DNA from 4 places in the Pseudarthrobacter sp. Hb11 genome. Region 2 is predicted to be linked to each of the others. Evidence: riboswitches for the same ligand, from Rfam matches in the RefSeq annotation. Region 2 holds a riboswitch; each other region holds the start of a gene.
What was found. A riboswitch is a leader RNA that binds a small molecule or an ion and turns the genes downstream of it on or off. The one in region 2 is predicted to bind thiamine pyrophosphate.
Positions count from the first base shown of each region.

Region 1 (3,559 bases), on a different contig from region 2:
TGGTGATGAAGTCGACGCCGGTGAGGTCCTCGTCAGGGAGCTGCAGGGACTCAACTGCCGCTTTCGCGTCAGCCACCGCGTCCTCAGGGTAGGAGCCCGGCAGCTCAAGCTCGGTCCGCAGGGCGCCCAGAGCTTCCTCGAGCGCGTTGGTGTGCTCGTGGACGTTGGGACCCAGCCGATGGTGTGACACGAAAATCAGCCTAGCCCGAATTCACGCCATAGTGCAGGCACCGGGCCCGGAGTGCCGTTGGTGGCCCTACCGCGTACCGCGCCTTCGGAGGTGGCAGGTGGCAGGTAGCGGGTGTCAGGAGTTGGGGGCGTTTAGGGCGGCGAGCAGCGACGCTGCGGCGGCTGCCGGATCGCTGGCCTCCGTAATGGCGCGGACCACCACAATCCGGCGGGCGCCCGCTTCCACCACCTGCTCCACGTTGATTTGGTCGATGCCGCCTATCGCAAACCAGGGAACACCGCCGTCGGGCTGCCCATCCTGCCCTGAACGCGCAACTTCGGCGGCATATCGCACCAGCTCGAGCCCGACGGCGGCCCGCCCGGGCTTGGTGGGGGTTGCCCAGACCGGGCCGACGCAGAAGTAGTCCAGCCCAGCGGGGGCCGCGGCCGCAGCGAGGGCGGCGTCCACCTGAACAGGGCTGTGGCTGGAAAGGCCAATGGCCGCGTTGCCGTTGAGCAAGGTCCGCGCAGCGCCCAGCGGCAGGTCTTTTTGGCCGATGTGGAATACCGGCGAGCCGGACAGAACAGCGATGTCCGCCCTGTCGTTGACCGCCCAGAGCCGGCCGTGCCGTTCTGCCGCCTCCTTGAGGACTGCCAGGAGCTCCAGCTCCTCGGCTGCCTCGATGGACTTGTCCCGAAGCTGGATGATGTCCACCCCGCCGGCAAATGCTGCATCGACGAACTGGTCAAAGTCGCCGCGGTCCGTGCGGGAATCCGTGCAGAGGTAGAGGCGGGCGGCGTGGAGGCCGTTGCTGACCTTGGCATTGCTGAGGACATCGGTGCCGGCGGCGGGGGTATGGGTCACATTCATGGGGAAAAGACTAGTTCCTCTACACTTGCCTCGTACTGCGGGAGCCCGCGGCAGCTGTCACAAAGCGCCGGGCTGAGAGGGCGTCAGAGCCGACCGCTTGACCTGATCCGGTTAATGCCGGCGTAGGGAAGGAGACACATGCGCGTACCATCCAACTGCCCTGTAGACAGCCCGCCCAGGCGCGTGGACGGAATTTTCCAGGCCGACGTGGCAGTCATCGGCGGCGGAGTCATCGGCCACAGCATCGCCTGGGAGGCGAAGCGCTCCGGCCGGACAGTGGTGGTCATCGACGACGCACCGGGTACGGGGGCCAGCTGGGCTGCCGCCGGAATGCTGGCTCCGGTGAGCGAGCTGCACTATCAGGAAGAGGATCTCCTGGAATTCATGCTGGACGCCTCGGCCCGCTGGCCCGCCTTCGCCGCCCGCCTCGCAGCAGCATCGGGGGCAGATCCGGGATACATCACGACGCCGACCCTCGCCGTGGGTGCGGACGCCGCCGACCGCAGGGCACTGATGGACCTGCGCGCCGTCCAGCAGGCGAACGGCCTTTCCGTTGAACCGCTGACCGTCCGGACTGCCCGGCAGCGCGAGCCACTTCTCAGTCCCGGGATTGCCTGCGCGCTGGACACCCCCGCAGACCACCAGGTGGATCCGCGGCTGCTGGTGGCCTGCCTGCAGGCTGCCTTGACCGGCGACGGTGACGGGGACGGGGTCGGGAACGGGAACGGAGCCGCCGGGCCCGGCACTGCAGCAGCGGGCGCCGTCGACGATCACGCGGTCCTGGCCCGGGCTGCCGGTCTGTTGTGGCACGACGGAGCCGTTGCCGGCGTACGCCTCGCAGGCGGCGGAACGGTGCTGGCCGCCGAAACGGTCGTGGCGAACGGGCTGCATGCGGCAGCCCTGGAAGCACTGCCCAAAGACTTGCACCTGCCGCTCCGGCCCGTCCACGGGGACATCCTGCGCCTCGCAGTTCCCGGCCATTTGCAGCCGCTGGTGACGTCCACCGTCCGCGGGCTGGTGCACGGCGTTCCGGTCTACATCGTGCCCCGCCGGGACGGCACGGTGGTGATCGGGGCAACCCAGCGTGAGGATGCGCCGTCGGCCGCCGATGCCGTCTCCGCGGGGGGCGTCTACCGGCTCCTCCGCGACGCGCAGGTGCTGGTTCCCGCCGTCGCCGAACTCGAGCTGCTGGAATCCACGGCCCGGGCCCGCCCCGGAACTCCTGACAACGCACCGCTGCTGGGGCGGGTTCCCGCCGCTGGTAAGGACGCTGCGCCGGACTCCGGGCACATTGCCGGCCTCATCATCGCCACCGGGTTTTTCCGCCACGGAGTCCTGCTGGCGCCGGCCGCCGCTGCCGTCTGCCGGGAGCTCCTGGACGGGTATGAAGACCCCCGCTGGGCTGCCTTCAACCCGGGCCGCTTCTCCGCCAAGCCAGGTGCCCGCACTCCTGCCCGCCTTCGCAACACACCGCCCATAAAGGAAACAGCATGAACATCACCTTGAACGGAACCCTGCACGTTGTGCCCGAGGGTGCCTCCATCACCGTGCTCGTCAGCGAGGTCACCGGGCGCCCCCTCGCTGCCAGCGGCCAGGCAACTGACGGCCGGAAACTTGGCGTGGCCGTGGCCCACAATTCACAGGTCGTGCCCCGCAGCCAGTGGTTTGCCACTGCGCTCGCGGACGGCGACGACGTTGAGCTCGTCACGGCAGTGCAGGGAGGCTGACACCATGACCGAAATCGTCACCACCACAAGCCTTGCAGGCCACGACGATCCGCTGGTGATTGACGGCGTCGCACTGACCTCCCGGCTCATTATGGGCACCGGCGGCGCGCCAAGCCTGGACGGACTGGGAGCAGCCCTGCTGGCCTCGGGCACGGGACTGACCACGGTGGCTATGCGGCGGTATTCCACCGCGGAGACGGGCTCACTCTTCCAGCTGCTCTTGGACCACGGCATCCGCGTGCTGCCCAACACTGCAGGCTGCTTCACGGCGCGGGACGCCGTCCTGACCGCCGAACTCGCCCGTGAGGCGCTGGAAACCGACTGGGTGAAGCTTGAAGTCATCGCCGATGAACAGACTTTGCTGCCGGACGCCGTCGAGCTGGTGGACGCTACGGAACAACTCGTCAACAGGGGCTTCAAGGTCTTCGCATACACCAACGACGATCCCGTCCTCGCGCTGCGGCTTGAGAACCTCGGGGCCACCGCGGTGATGCCGCTCGGGGCGCCGATCGGCACCGGACTGGGCATCCTGAACCCGCACAACATCGAGCTGATCGTGTCCCGCGCCGCGGTGCCGGTGGTTCTGGACGCCGGCATCGGTACTGCCTCGGACGCGGCCCTGGCCATGGAGCTGGGGTGCGACGCCGTGCTTCTGGCCACCGCCGTGACCCGTGCCCAAAATCCTGCGCTGATGGGGGAGGCCTTCAAACACGCGGTGATCGCCGGTAGGCTGGCGAAAGCGGCCGGCAGGATCCCGCGTCGCGAACATGCACTGGCGTCGTCGGCTATGGAG
Region 1 covers NZ_JBWZCM010000002.1:261,191-264,749, reverse strand. The annotation lists gene AC50X7_RS04945 (RNB domain-containing ribonuclease) at 1-190, opposite strand, end outside; gene thiE (thiamine phosphate synthase) at 305-1,039, opposite strand; TPP riboswitch at 1,067-1,185, shown strand; gene AC50X7_RS04935 (FAD-dependent oxidoreductase) at 1,178-2,533, shown strand; gene thiS (sulfur carrier protein ThiS) at 2,530-2,766, shown strand; gene AC50X7_RS04925 (thiazole synthase) at 2,771-3,559, shown strand, end outside.
Region 1: linked by a shared signal. The riboswitch ahead of AC50X7_RS04935 (FAD-dependent oxidoreductase) and the one ahead of thiD (bifunctional hydroxymethylpyrimidine kinase/phosphomethylpyrimidine kinase) in region 2 are both predicted to bind thiamine pyrophosphate.

Region 2 (3,559 bases):
CCCAACACGGTCACCCGCGTCCGCGCGCCGCGTGCCGTGAGCGAACCGGCCGTCAGCAACCGCGTCACCAGCGTCAAGGGATCCACCCGTCTGGAGGCGAAGAAGCAGCGCCGGCGCGAGTCCCGTGACACCGGCCGCCGCCGCACCGTCATCACCGAAGCCGAGTTCCTGGCCCGCCGCGAGTCTGTCGACCGGCAGATGATCGTGCGCCAGCGCGACGACAGAATCCAGATCGCCGTCCTCGAAGACGGCGTCCTGGCCGAGCATTTCGTGTCGAAGACCCAGCAGGACTCGCTGATCGGCAACGTGTACCTGGGCAAGGTCCAGAACGTGCTGCCCTCCATGGAAGCCGCCTTCGTGGACATCGGACGCGGCCGCAACGCCGTCCTGTACGCCGGTGAAGTGAACTGGGAAGCCGTCAACCTTGAGGGCAAGCAGCGCCGCATCGAAAACGCGCTCAAGTCCGGTGATACCGTCCTGGTCCAGGTGACCAAGGACCCCGTGGGACACAAGGGCGCCCGCCTGACCAGCCAGATCTCCCTGCCCGGCCGCTACCTGGTGTTCGTGCCCGGCGGCTCCATGACCGGCATCTCCCGCAAGCTGCCCGACGTCGAACGCAACCGCCTCAAGCGCATCCTCAAGGACCGCCTGCCCGAGCAGGCCGGCGTCATCGTCCGCACCGCCGCCGAAGGCGCTTCCGAGGAAGAGCTGACGCACGACATCAACCGGCTGCGCGCCCAGTGGGAAGGCATCGAGAGCCAGTCGAAGTCCACCAAGATCCTCGCCCCGGAACTGCTTTACGGCGAACCGGACCTCACCATCAAGGTGGTCCGTGACGTCTTCAACGAGGACTTCTCCAAGCTGATCGTCTCGGGTGAGGAAGCCTGGGACACCATCGAGGCGTACGTTACCTATGTGGCGCCGGACCTGGTGGGCCGCCTCGAGAAGTGGACCAAGGACCAGGACATCTTTGCTGCCTGGCGTATCGACGAGCAGATCCACAAGGCCCTGGAGCGGAAGGTATTCCTGCCATCCGGCGGTTCGCTGGTGATCGACCGCACCGAAGCCATGACCGTGGTGGACGTCAACACCGGCAAGTTCACCGGCAGCGGCGGCAACCTCGAAGAGACGGTGACCAAAAACAACCTTGAAGCTGCGGAAGAAGTGGTCCGCCAGCTCCGCCTCCGCGATATCGGCGGCATCATCGTCATCGACTTCATCGACATGGTCCTCGAATCCAACCGTGACCTCGTTCTCCGCCGCATGGTGGAGTGCCTGGGACGCGACCGCACCAAACACCAGGTTGCCGAAGTGACGTCCCTCGGCCTGGTGCAGATGACGCGCAAGAGGATGGGCACCGGGCTGCTGGAAGTATTCGGCGAGCAGTGCGAAACGTGCGCCGGCCGCGGCATTGTCACCCACGACGACCCCGTGGAGCACCGGCGGGCCAACATCGTGGCGGCTGAGCACCACGTCCAGCGGTCAGACAGCCGTCCCGAAGCCCGCAGCGAAAGCCACCGCAACGACGCCCCGCGCATCGACAGCAGCCAGCCCGGTGTACGTCCGGACCGCAAACGGCGGCGGGGCCGCGGCGGCCAGCAGCCGGACATTGCCCCGGCTGTTGCCGTGCACGTCCACACGGTCCAGCCCGACCCCACGGACGCTGAGCGGCACGCCAAGGCGGAGGCTACCCGGTTGGCCCTAGCCAACATCGCCGCCGCAGCACATGCAGCCCACCTGCACGACGACGAAGTGGCGGCAGCCAGGCAGGCGGCTGCGGAGCAGCCCGCCCCTGCAGTGGAAGCTGCAAGGCGCGATGACGATACGCGTCCGGCTGCCGTGCTCACCTTCGGCGGTGAGAAGGTGGTGTTGCCCTTCGTTGAGCACGCTGAAGAGCAGCAGCCGAAACCGGCTCTGACCCTGGACCGGCTCGCTGAAGCCTTCGCCCACCTGGGCCAGCCGGCGGCAGCGGAAGCGCAGCCCGAGCAGGCAAAACCGGAGGAGAAGCCGGCGGAGCGCGGGGAACCGGTCCAGCCCGCACAGGTGCCGGTTGCTTCAGCCGCTGCTGCAGCACCCGCCAAGGACTACACGGACCACACGCTGGAGCAGTCCCGGCAGCGCCGGCCGCGGCGCAACCGCAGTGCGAGCCGTGCCCAGGGAGCTGCCAACGAAACCACGGTGCAGCACCATGAAAGCGTGGCGGCAGCCAGCACAGGCCATACCCACGAGGCAAAGGCCCCGGCGGCGGCCGGTACCGCTGACTCCAGTGGAGGAAGCGCAGGCACAGAAAAACCGGCAGCAAAGCCGGCGGAGGCGCCGATCATCCTGGGCGTAGGGGTGCCTGCCTCCGAGCTCTAGGAGCCACCAGTACGGAATGCCCGGTCAGCCACTGCAGTGGCCGGCCGGGCATCCTGCGTTAACTCCAGTAGATGAAGTGCAGTCTGGGCCTAAAGCAGGGAACGAAGAACAGGTGGCGGTCGCAATGTGTCACCTTCGGACTGCGCCTGGCAAAAAAGCTAGGCTGGGGAAACGACACGGGGTGCCGCGCAGAGAGCCGGCTGAGATCCACACCCGTTGAACCTGTCCGGTTAGCACCGGCGAAGGGATGTCTCTTGTCTGCGACTCTTGTAATGCCCACTGCCTCCCCGGCAACCTTCACTGCGGCACCAACAACACCAGGCCGGGAAATACCCCGGGTCCTCTCCATCGCCGGCTCCGATCCTTCCGGCGGCGCCGGCATCCAGGCCGACCTGAAGAGCATCGCAGCGCTCGGAGGCTACGGGATGGCTGCCATTACTGCCCTCACCGCCCAGAACACGCACCGTGTCCGGTCCGTTCACGTGCCCCCTGCCGCGTTCCTGGCTGAGCAGCTGGATGCCATCAGTGACGACATCGGCATAGATGCCGTGAAAATCGGCATGCTGGGCAACGCCGAGGTGATCGAGGCGGTGGGGGCGTGGGTCCGGAAGGTGCGTCCCGCCGTCGTGGTCCTGGACCCAGTGATGGTTGCCACCAGTGGCGACCGGCTCCTGCAGGAGTCCGCGGAAGCGGCACTGCGCGCGCTCCTGCCACTTGCCCACCTCATTACCCCCAACCTGGCGGAGCTCGCCATGCTCGTTGGCGGGGACCTGCAGGACAGCTGGGCCGGGGCAGTGGAACAGGGCCGCGCCCTTGCCGCTGCCACCGGCGCAACAGTGCTGGTCAAGGGCGGCCACCTGGAGGGCAACGAGTGCCCCGATGCGCTGGTCAGCACCACGGGCCTGCTCTCCAATGAAGTGGTAGTGGTGCTGGGGGAGCGGCTGGAAACCCGCAACAGCCACGGCACCGGCTGTTCGCTCTCGTCCGCAATGGCAACCGCACAAGCGCGGCTGGGGAACTGGGAAGCGTCCCTCCGGGAGGTCAAGCCCTGGCTCGCCGGCGCTCTTGAGGCATCCGAAGCGCTGGAGGTGGGAACGGGCAGCGGGCCCGTGCACCACTTCCATCACCTCCGGCCGCAGCCTTCCGAAGGGAGCTTCGCGGCACAACTCCGGGGCGAGGCGCAGCAATACCTGGATGACAT
Region 2 covers NZ_JBWZCM010000001.1:59,881-63,439, forward strand. The annotation lists gene AC50X7_RS00305 (Rne/Rng family ribonuclease) at 1-2,358, shown strand, start outside; TPP riboswitch at 2,526-2,623, shown strand; gene thiD (bifunctional hydroxymethylpyrimidine kinase/phosphomethylpyrimidine kinase) at 2,631-3,559, shown strand, end outside.

Region 3 (3,559 bases), on a different contig from region 2:
TGGCGGAGCCCGTAGAGTCCTCCTTCGAGGAGGACACGGCCATTGTGTTGCGGTCCCTTGCCGACGACGGCAGGGGTGCTGCCGGAGGGCATATCGTGGCGCACGCCCAAGGAGCCATCTCAGCCATGATGGCAGCCGTCGAACGTCCGGACCTCGTTTTTTCCTTGACGCTGGTGGAGCCGGCCTGCCTGTCACTGACAGCCGAGCTGCCGGCCACGGCCGCGCACATCGGTCTTATGCAGCCACTGTTCGACGTCCGGCACCAGATGAGTGACCAGGATTTCCAGCGCGAGTTTGTCCGCAGGGTCTACGCCACGGACCTGCAACACCCGGCCACGGTGGAGGAGAAGCGTTCCGCCAGGCGGCTCCGGCTCCAGGCCACCTCCTGGGAAGCCCCGCTGCACATTGTTCCCGGCGTTCCTACCCTTGTCCTGACCGGGGGATGGGAGCCGCTTTACGAGGAAATTGCCGGGTACCTGCGGGAAACCGGCGCCCTGCACCGCACGGCGGCGGGAGGACACCGGCCCCAGGACTCCCGCGAAGGGGACCGCATTATCCGCTCGTTCATCAGCGACGTGAGCCGGGTCCAGTCAGCCCGGGCCTCTTAGGCGCCCGGGCGTCCGGCGGAGACGCGCGGCTCAGGCAGGTAGACCTTGCCGCCGGCGGCCAGGAATTCCTGGCTCTTGTCCCGCATGCCGGACGCCAGCTTTGCAAGTGCCGCCTGGGACTCCGCTGAACCGTATTCGTCCCGGATATCCTGGCTGATCCTCATCGAGCAGAACTTTGGACCACACATGGAGCAGAAGTGCGCGGTTTTGGCGGGTTCCGCAGGAAGGGTCTCGTCGTGGAATGCCTCGGCCGTCACCGGATCGAGGGACAACGCGAACTGGTCCCGCCAGCGGAACTCGAACCGCGCCTTGGACAGCGCGTCATCGCGTTCGTGCGCACCCGGGTGGCCCTTGGCGAGGTCTGCTGCGTGCGCCGCAATCTTGTAGGTGATCACCCCTGTTTTGACGTCGTCCTTGTTGGGCAGGCCAAGATGTTCCTTGGGAGTGACGTAGCACAACATGGCGGTGCCGTAGCGGGCGATCTCCGTGGCGCCGATGGCAGACGTGATGTGGTCGTACCCCGGTGCCACGTCGGTAACCAGCGGCCCCAACGTGTAGAAGGGCGCCCCCTTGCACAGCTCCTGCTGGCGTTCGGCGTTCTCCCGGACCAGGTGGAACGGTATGTGGCCGGGGCCCTCCACCATCACCTGCACGTCGTATTCCCAGGCGCGCTGCGTCAGCTCGGCCAGGGTGTCCAGTTCGGCGAACTGCGCGGCGTCGTTGGCGTCCGCCGTCGCGCCGGGCCGCAGGCCGTCGCCCAACGAAAACGCGACGTCGTACCTGGCGAAGATTTGGCAAAGCTCGTCGAAGTGCGTGTAAAGGAAGTTTTCGCGGTGATGCGCCAGGCACCAGCCTGCCATGATCGACCCGCCGCGGGACACGATGCCGGTCACCCGGTTGGCGGTCAGGGGAACGTACCGGAGCAGGACTCCGGCGTGGACGGTCATGTAGTCCACGCCTTGTTCGCACTGCTCTATGACGGTATCGCGGAATATTTCCCAGGTCAGCGCGTTCGCTTCGCCGTTGACCTTTTCAAGGGCCTGGTAAATGGGGACGGTGCCGATCGGAACCGGCGAGTTGCGGATGATCCATTCCCTGGTGGTGTGGATATCTTCACCGGTGGACAGGTCCATGACGGTGTCAGCGCCCCACTGCGCGGCCCACTGCAGCTTGTCCACTTCTTCCGCGATGGAACTGGTGACGGCCGAGTTGCCGATGTTGGCGTTGATCTTCACCAGGAAGGCCTTGCCGATGATCATGGGTTCGGACTCGGGATGGTTGATGTTGTTCGGCATGATGGCGCGGCCGGCAGCCAGTTCGCTGCGGACCAGCTCCACATCGCAGTTCTCCCGCAGCGCCACGAAACGCATTTCGGGCGTGATGGTGCCCTGCCGTGCATAGCGCATCTGCGTCACCGTCCTGCCTTCGACGGCGCGGCGGGGCACCGGCGGCGTGCCCTTCCACTCCACGCTGGCGGCACCGCGGCGGACAGCCGAGCGGCCGTCATCGAACAGGTTCCGTCCCCTGCCGCCGTAGGTTTCCGTGTCCCCACGTGCTGCTATCCACTCGGCGCGGAAGGGGTTGAGGCCACGGACGGGGTCGCTTCCCGGGCCTGCCGTCCGGTAGGTGCGAAACGGGCCGTTGGCCTCGCCGTTTGGCGAGTCCGCCAAGGAAATCTCAGTGACGGGCACCCGGATACCAGAGGTTTCATCGTGGATATAGGCCAGCGAATGGGACTTCAGCGACTGGGTAACAGGTGGCTGGTCCTGGCCGCCGGCCGTCATACCGGACGGAATGTGGGCGGGGCCCAGCTGTGCTTTTGGTGTACGCAAGGGAATACTCACTTCCTTCGCCGGCATTACCCGGACAGGTTCAACGGTCGCAGGCTGCGTCAGCCCGATCTCAGCCCCTGCAGGGGCACCCGTGTGGTCAGGAACGAAGCTACCACAGCCGTCCGGGAGGGGCTTGTCACCTTGCCGGTGCTAGCCTGACTGGCGAGGAAGAGGGGCCTAATGCCGGAAGTTATCGAATTCAGCGGCCCGGTGCTCACCGGGCCGGACACCGTGCGGCGGGGACTGTGGTCCGTTGACGGGCTGTTGACCTTCACCCGGCCGCCGCTCGTTCCCGAACGGGTCCTGGACGGCTGCGTGCTTCCGGGCTTCGTTGATGCCCACTGCCACATCGGGCTGGGACCCGGCGGCGCCGTGGATCCTGCGACGGCGGAGGAACAGGCCCGGACGGACCTGAACGCAGGCACATTGCTGGCCCGGGACGCCGGTTCCCCTGCTGACACCCGCTTCCTGCAGGACAGCCGCGACGCGCCGGTGCTGATCCGGGCCGGCAGGCATGTAGCCAGGACCGGCCGGTACTTACGGGGTTTCGCTGAGGAAGTTGAACCGGACGGCCTGGTGGAAGCCGTCCGGAAGCAGGCCCGGGACGGCGACGGCTGGGTCAAGCTTGTGGGGGACTGGATCGACCGCGGCGCCGGTGACCTGGCGCCGTCGTTTCCCGCCGCCGTCGTTAGGGACGCTGTCCAGGCGGTGCACGACGAGGGGGCCCGGATCACCGCGCATTGCTTTGCCGAAGACACCCTGGACCAGATGCTGGACGCGGGCATCGACTGCATCGAACACGCCACCGGGCTCCTGCCGCGGCACCTCCCGCGGTTCGTGGAGCAGGGCATCCCCATTGTTCCCACCCTCATCAACATCGCCACTTTCCCGGACATCGCAGCGCAGGCGGAGCCCAAGTTTCCCCGGTACGCCGCACACATGCGCGCGCTGTGGGAGCGCCGGGCGGAGCGGGTGCTGGAGGCGTACGAGGCAGGGGTGCAGATCTACGCCGGTACCGATGCCGGCAGCGTCATACGGCACGGCAGGATCGCCGATGAAATCCTTGCCCTCCATCACGCAGGGCTTCCCATGGCCGCTGCCCTCGACGCCGCCTGCTGG
Region 3 covers NZ_JBWZCM010000016.1:19,446-23,004, reverse strand. The annotation lists gene AC50X7_RS16925 (alpha/beta fold hydrolase) at 1-608, shown strand, start outside; gene thiC (phosphomethylpyrimidine synthase ThiC) at 605-2,392, opposite strand; TPP riboswitch at 2,436-2,543, opposite strand; gene AC50X7_RS16915 (amidohydrolase family protein) at 2,621-3,559, shown strand, end outside.
Region 3: linked by a shared signal. The riboswitch ahead of thiC (phosphomethylpyrimidine synthase ThiC) and the one ahead of thiD (bifunctional hydroxymethylpyrimidine kinase/phosphomethylpyrimidine kinase) in region 2 are both predicted to bind thiamine pyrophosphate.

Region 4 (3,559 bases), on a different contig from region 2:
CAGACCCCGGCCACGATAAGCATGCTCCGGGCTTCCCTGAGAACCTGGTCCGGCCGCCCATCCAGCAGCACGGCAGGATCCGTCGAAGAGCCCGGCTGCAGCACCACGATCCGGTCCACCAGGTCCTTCCAGACAGACACGCGGTGTTCCACCACCACCAGTGTTGCCCCGGTTTTGTCGAGGCAACGGCCAACGGCGTCACGCACCTCCACCACCCCGGCGGGATCCAGGTTGGCCGTCGGCTCATCGAGGAGGAGCAGCCCCGGCCGCATGGCAAGGATGCCCGCGAGCGCCAGCCGCTGTTTCTGCCCGCCGGACAGGGCCGACGTCGGGTGGTCCAGCGGCAGGTGGGAGAGCCCGACGTCGTCCAGGGCCTCATGCACGCGGGCCCAGATATCGGCGCGGGGCACGGCGAGGTTCTCGGCGCCGAAGGCGACGTCGTCACCTACCCGCGAGAGGACCACCTGCGTCTCCGGGTCCTGCTGCATCAGTCCGGCCCTGCCGCGCTGCCCGCGGGGGGAGGCGCCGTCAATCAGCAGCGAACCCGACTCGTCGGAATCCCCGGCCGCGCCGCCGTCGTCGGTGTCCTCAGCGTCCCCCAGCACCCCGGCCAAGGCATGGAGGAGGGTCGACTTGCCTGCCCCGGACGGGCCCAGCAGGAGCACGCGCTCCCCCGGCCGGATGTCCAGGTCAAGGGCACGGACAGCAGGCCTGGACCGCCCGGCATGCCGCCAGCCCCAGCCGCGGGCGGTGACGGCAGCCGGCTGCGACGCCACCGACGCGCCGTGGAGGGAAGGAGCTGTCATCAGGAGAGGACTGGCTCCGTAGCTGCCTTGCGCGACGCAAAGGAGCTCAGGACTCCGGTCTTCGCCAGGCCGCGGGTGGCGAGCCAGGACAGCGTGCCTGCGATGACGGCACCGGAGACCGCGGTGAAGATAATGTAGGCAAGCTTGTCCCCGCCGGAATAGGCGATGTTCCAGCCCCAGGGCGCGAAGGAGTCATTCAGGCCGCAGAACAGCCCGGCAGCAGCGCCGGCGAGCAGGGAAACCGGCAGGTTGAACTTCCGGTACACAAAAATCGCGAAGATGATTTCGGCACCCAAACCCTGGACAAACCCGGAGAACAGCACGGAGGCGCCGTACTGCGAGCCCATGAGCAGTTCGCCGGTGGCTGCAACGGTCTCGCAGAAGAGTGCGGCCCCAGGCTTGCGGATGATGAGCATGCCCAGTACCGCGGGGATCATCCAGCCGCCGGCCAATAAGCCGGTGAGCGGAGGGTAAAGGGCGTTCATGGGCGCCGAGACTGCGGCCGCCCCCTGGGACCAGGCCCAGAAAATGACGCCGCCGGCGATGGCGATCAACGCCGCCACCACGATGTCCACGACGCGCCAGGACCTGCTGGTGGTCTTCTTGATTGCTGTAGTTGCCATGCGATTCCTCCTGAGGAACAGGAGGGGAAAGCACGGCAACGGCACGCCGCTGCGGTGCTTCGAGAACTCGACTCCCTTGCGCCGGTACTAACCGGATCAGGTTCGAGGGTCTGCGGCTGTCCGCACTCTCAGCGCCCACCTGCGGATCCTGGCTTGGCCAGTGATGCCCGACGGCGGCGCTCCCCTGTCGTTGAATGTTTCTGTTGGTAAATATTTGCCCTGGTGGGCGGGGTCCAGTTTACACCGGAGGAGGGGTAGATTGTGGGCCATGACTGCCAATTCCCCCCATGTGACTGAGTTCGATCCGGATTCCGATGCCACCCAGCCGGAAGGTTCGCTGCAAGCGCTTATCGCCCGGATTGAGGGCGAAATCCGGGAGCTTCAGTTTCCTGGCTTCTCCATGGACGATGCACTGAATCTGGGGCTGCTGCTCGTCGAGCTGGGCAAGGAGGGCCAGTTCCCCATCGCGATTGACATCACCAGGGGCGAGCAGGTCCTGTTCCATGTGGCCCTGACCGGTGCCACCCCGGACAATGAGCACTGGATCCGGGCCAAACAGCGCACCGCCGCCCGGTACGAGGCGCCCTCCCTGCTGGTGGGGCTGCGCGCCCGGCTCGGCGGCGGACGGATTGAGGACCAAGGCTGGTTCGATCAGAGCCGGTATGCCGCCCACGGCGGCTCGTTCCCCGTGTACGTCACTGGCGTGGGGGCAGTGGCCACGGTAACTGTTTCAGGGCTTCCCCAAGTGCAGGACCACAACCTGGTGGTACAGGCCCTGCGCGAGGTCCTCAGCTCCATGCGCACGGACTGACGCCGGGCCTCAACGGGCGCAATGGACCCCCGGGAACGCCCGGAGTACATTCAAAGCGGGTGGCGGGAAAGTTCCAAAGGAGGGGCGCCATGCTCGGTAATGCAGCCGACAACCAGGTGCGGGCGGCCGTGGACAAGGCCGCGGAGGAAATGATCTACATCGGCCCGGACCACCCTTACTATCCCCTGCTGGCGGAACTGGTGTCCGCCGTCGGGAATGCCTGGCAGCAGGGGTATGAGCACGGCCGCCGCGGCGGGCACCATCCAAACCCCTATGTGTGGAGCACCCCGGAGGATTAAGGCCACCAGCGGCCGCGGAAATTGTGGCTGGCAGGGCGGCCGGCAGCTGCGCGGGTTCCAACAGCAGGATGGCCTTACTTAGCTTATATTAGTAATCATGCTTACTATGTTGTCTCCAGGCTTTTGAGGAGACAGGTCATGACAGTCAGCACCCGCGCCACCGGAGCGAGGACAGGCCTGCAAAAGGCGGCCCTTGCAACGGGTACCCTCTTCCTGCTGGTGGGTGTCCTGGGGTTCATCCCCGGGATCACCAGTGATTACGAAGCACTGGGCATGGCCGGACACGGTTCGGGAGCCCTGCTTATGGGTGTCTTCCAGGTGTCGGTCCTGCACAACATCGTGCACCTGGCCTTCGGCGCGGCCGGACTGCTGCTGGCGAGGACCCACCAACAGGCAAGGAGCTTCCTCATCTACGGGGGCGTCATCTACCTTGTCCTGTGGCTGTACGGCCTCCTGGTGGGCGATGAGACCCCCGCAAACTTTGTCCCCCTTAACGGCGCCGACAACTGGCTGCACCTTGCCCTGGGCCTTGCCATGATCATCCTCGCCATCCTGCTTTCCCCGCGCACCACCCCACGGCGCAGCCGCAAACGTGACCTGAAATCACAGCCTTGACCGAAGCCGCCACCGTCGACGGCGCAGCACCGGCAGCACCCCTGCCGCCCAAAGGAGCATCATGAAGATCCCGGAACCCAGAGGTCCCATCAGTACCGCCCTGTTCAGTGCCCTGGCAGTTACCGCCGGGACCGACGACGCCGCCGCAGGCGTCGAGGAACTGCGCCGGCAGGTCACGGCACAGCTGCAGGCAGCCGCCGACATCATCGGGGACGACGACGTCCAGCTGGCACTTTTCTGCCTCTACGAGCTTCACTACTCCGGCCTTGAAGGCGTGGGGGACGACTGGGAATGGGAGCCGGGCCTCATCCAGGTCCGCCACCTGCTTGAAAGGCCATTCGAAGCAGCGCTGCGGGCAGCAGCCGAATCAGCAGCAGGGGAGCTGGACCTGCCGCCTGCGGCAGA
Region 4 covers NZ_JBWZCM010000003.1:336,700-340,258, forward strand. The annotation lists gene AC50X7_RS08170 (ABC transporter ATP-binding protein) at 1-806, opposite strand, end outside; gene AC50X7_RS08175 (ECF transporter S component) at 806-1,429, opposite strand; TPP riboswitch at 1,485-1,625, opposite strand; gene AC50X7_RS08180 (heme-degrading domain-containing protein) at 1,698-2,240, shown strand; gene AC50X7_RS08185 (hypothetical protein) at 2,330-2,539, shown strand; gene AC50X7_RS08190 (DUF4383 domain-containing protein) at 2,678-3,154, shown strand; gene AC50X7_RS08195 (iron-containing redox enzyme family protein) at 3,216-3,559, shown strand, end outside.
Region 4: linked by a shared signal. The riboswitch ahead of AC50X7_RS08175 (ECF transporter S component) and the one ahead of thiD (bifunctional hydroxymethylpyrimidine kinase/phosphomethylpyrimidine kinase) in region 2 are both predicted to bind thiamine pyrophosphate.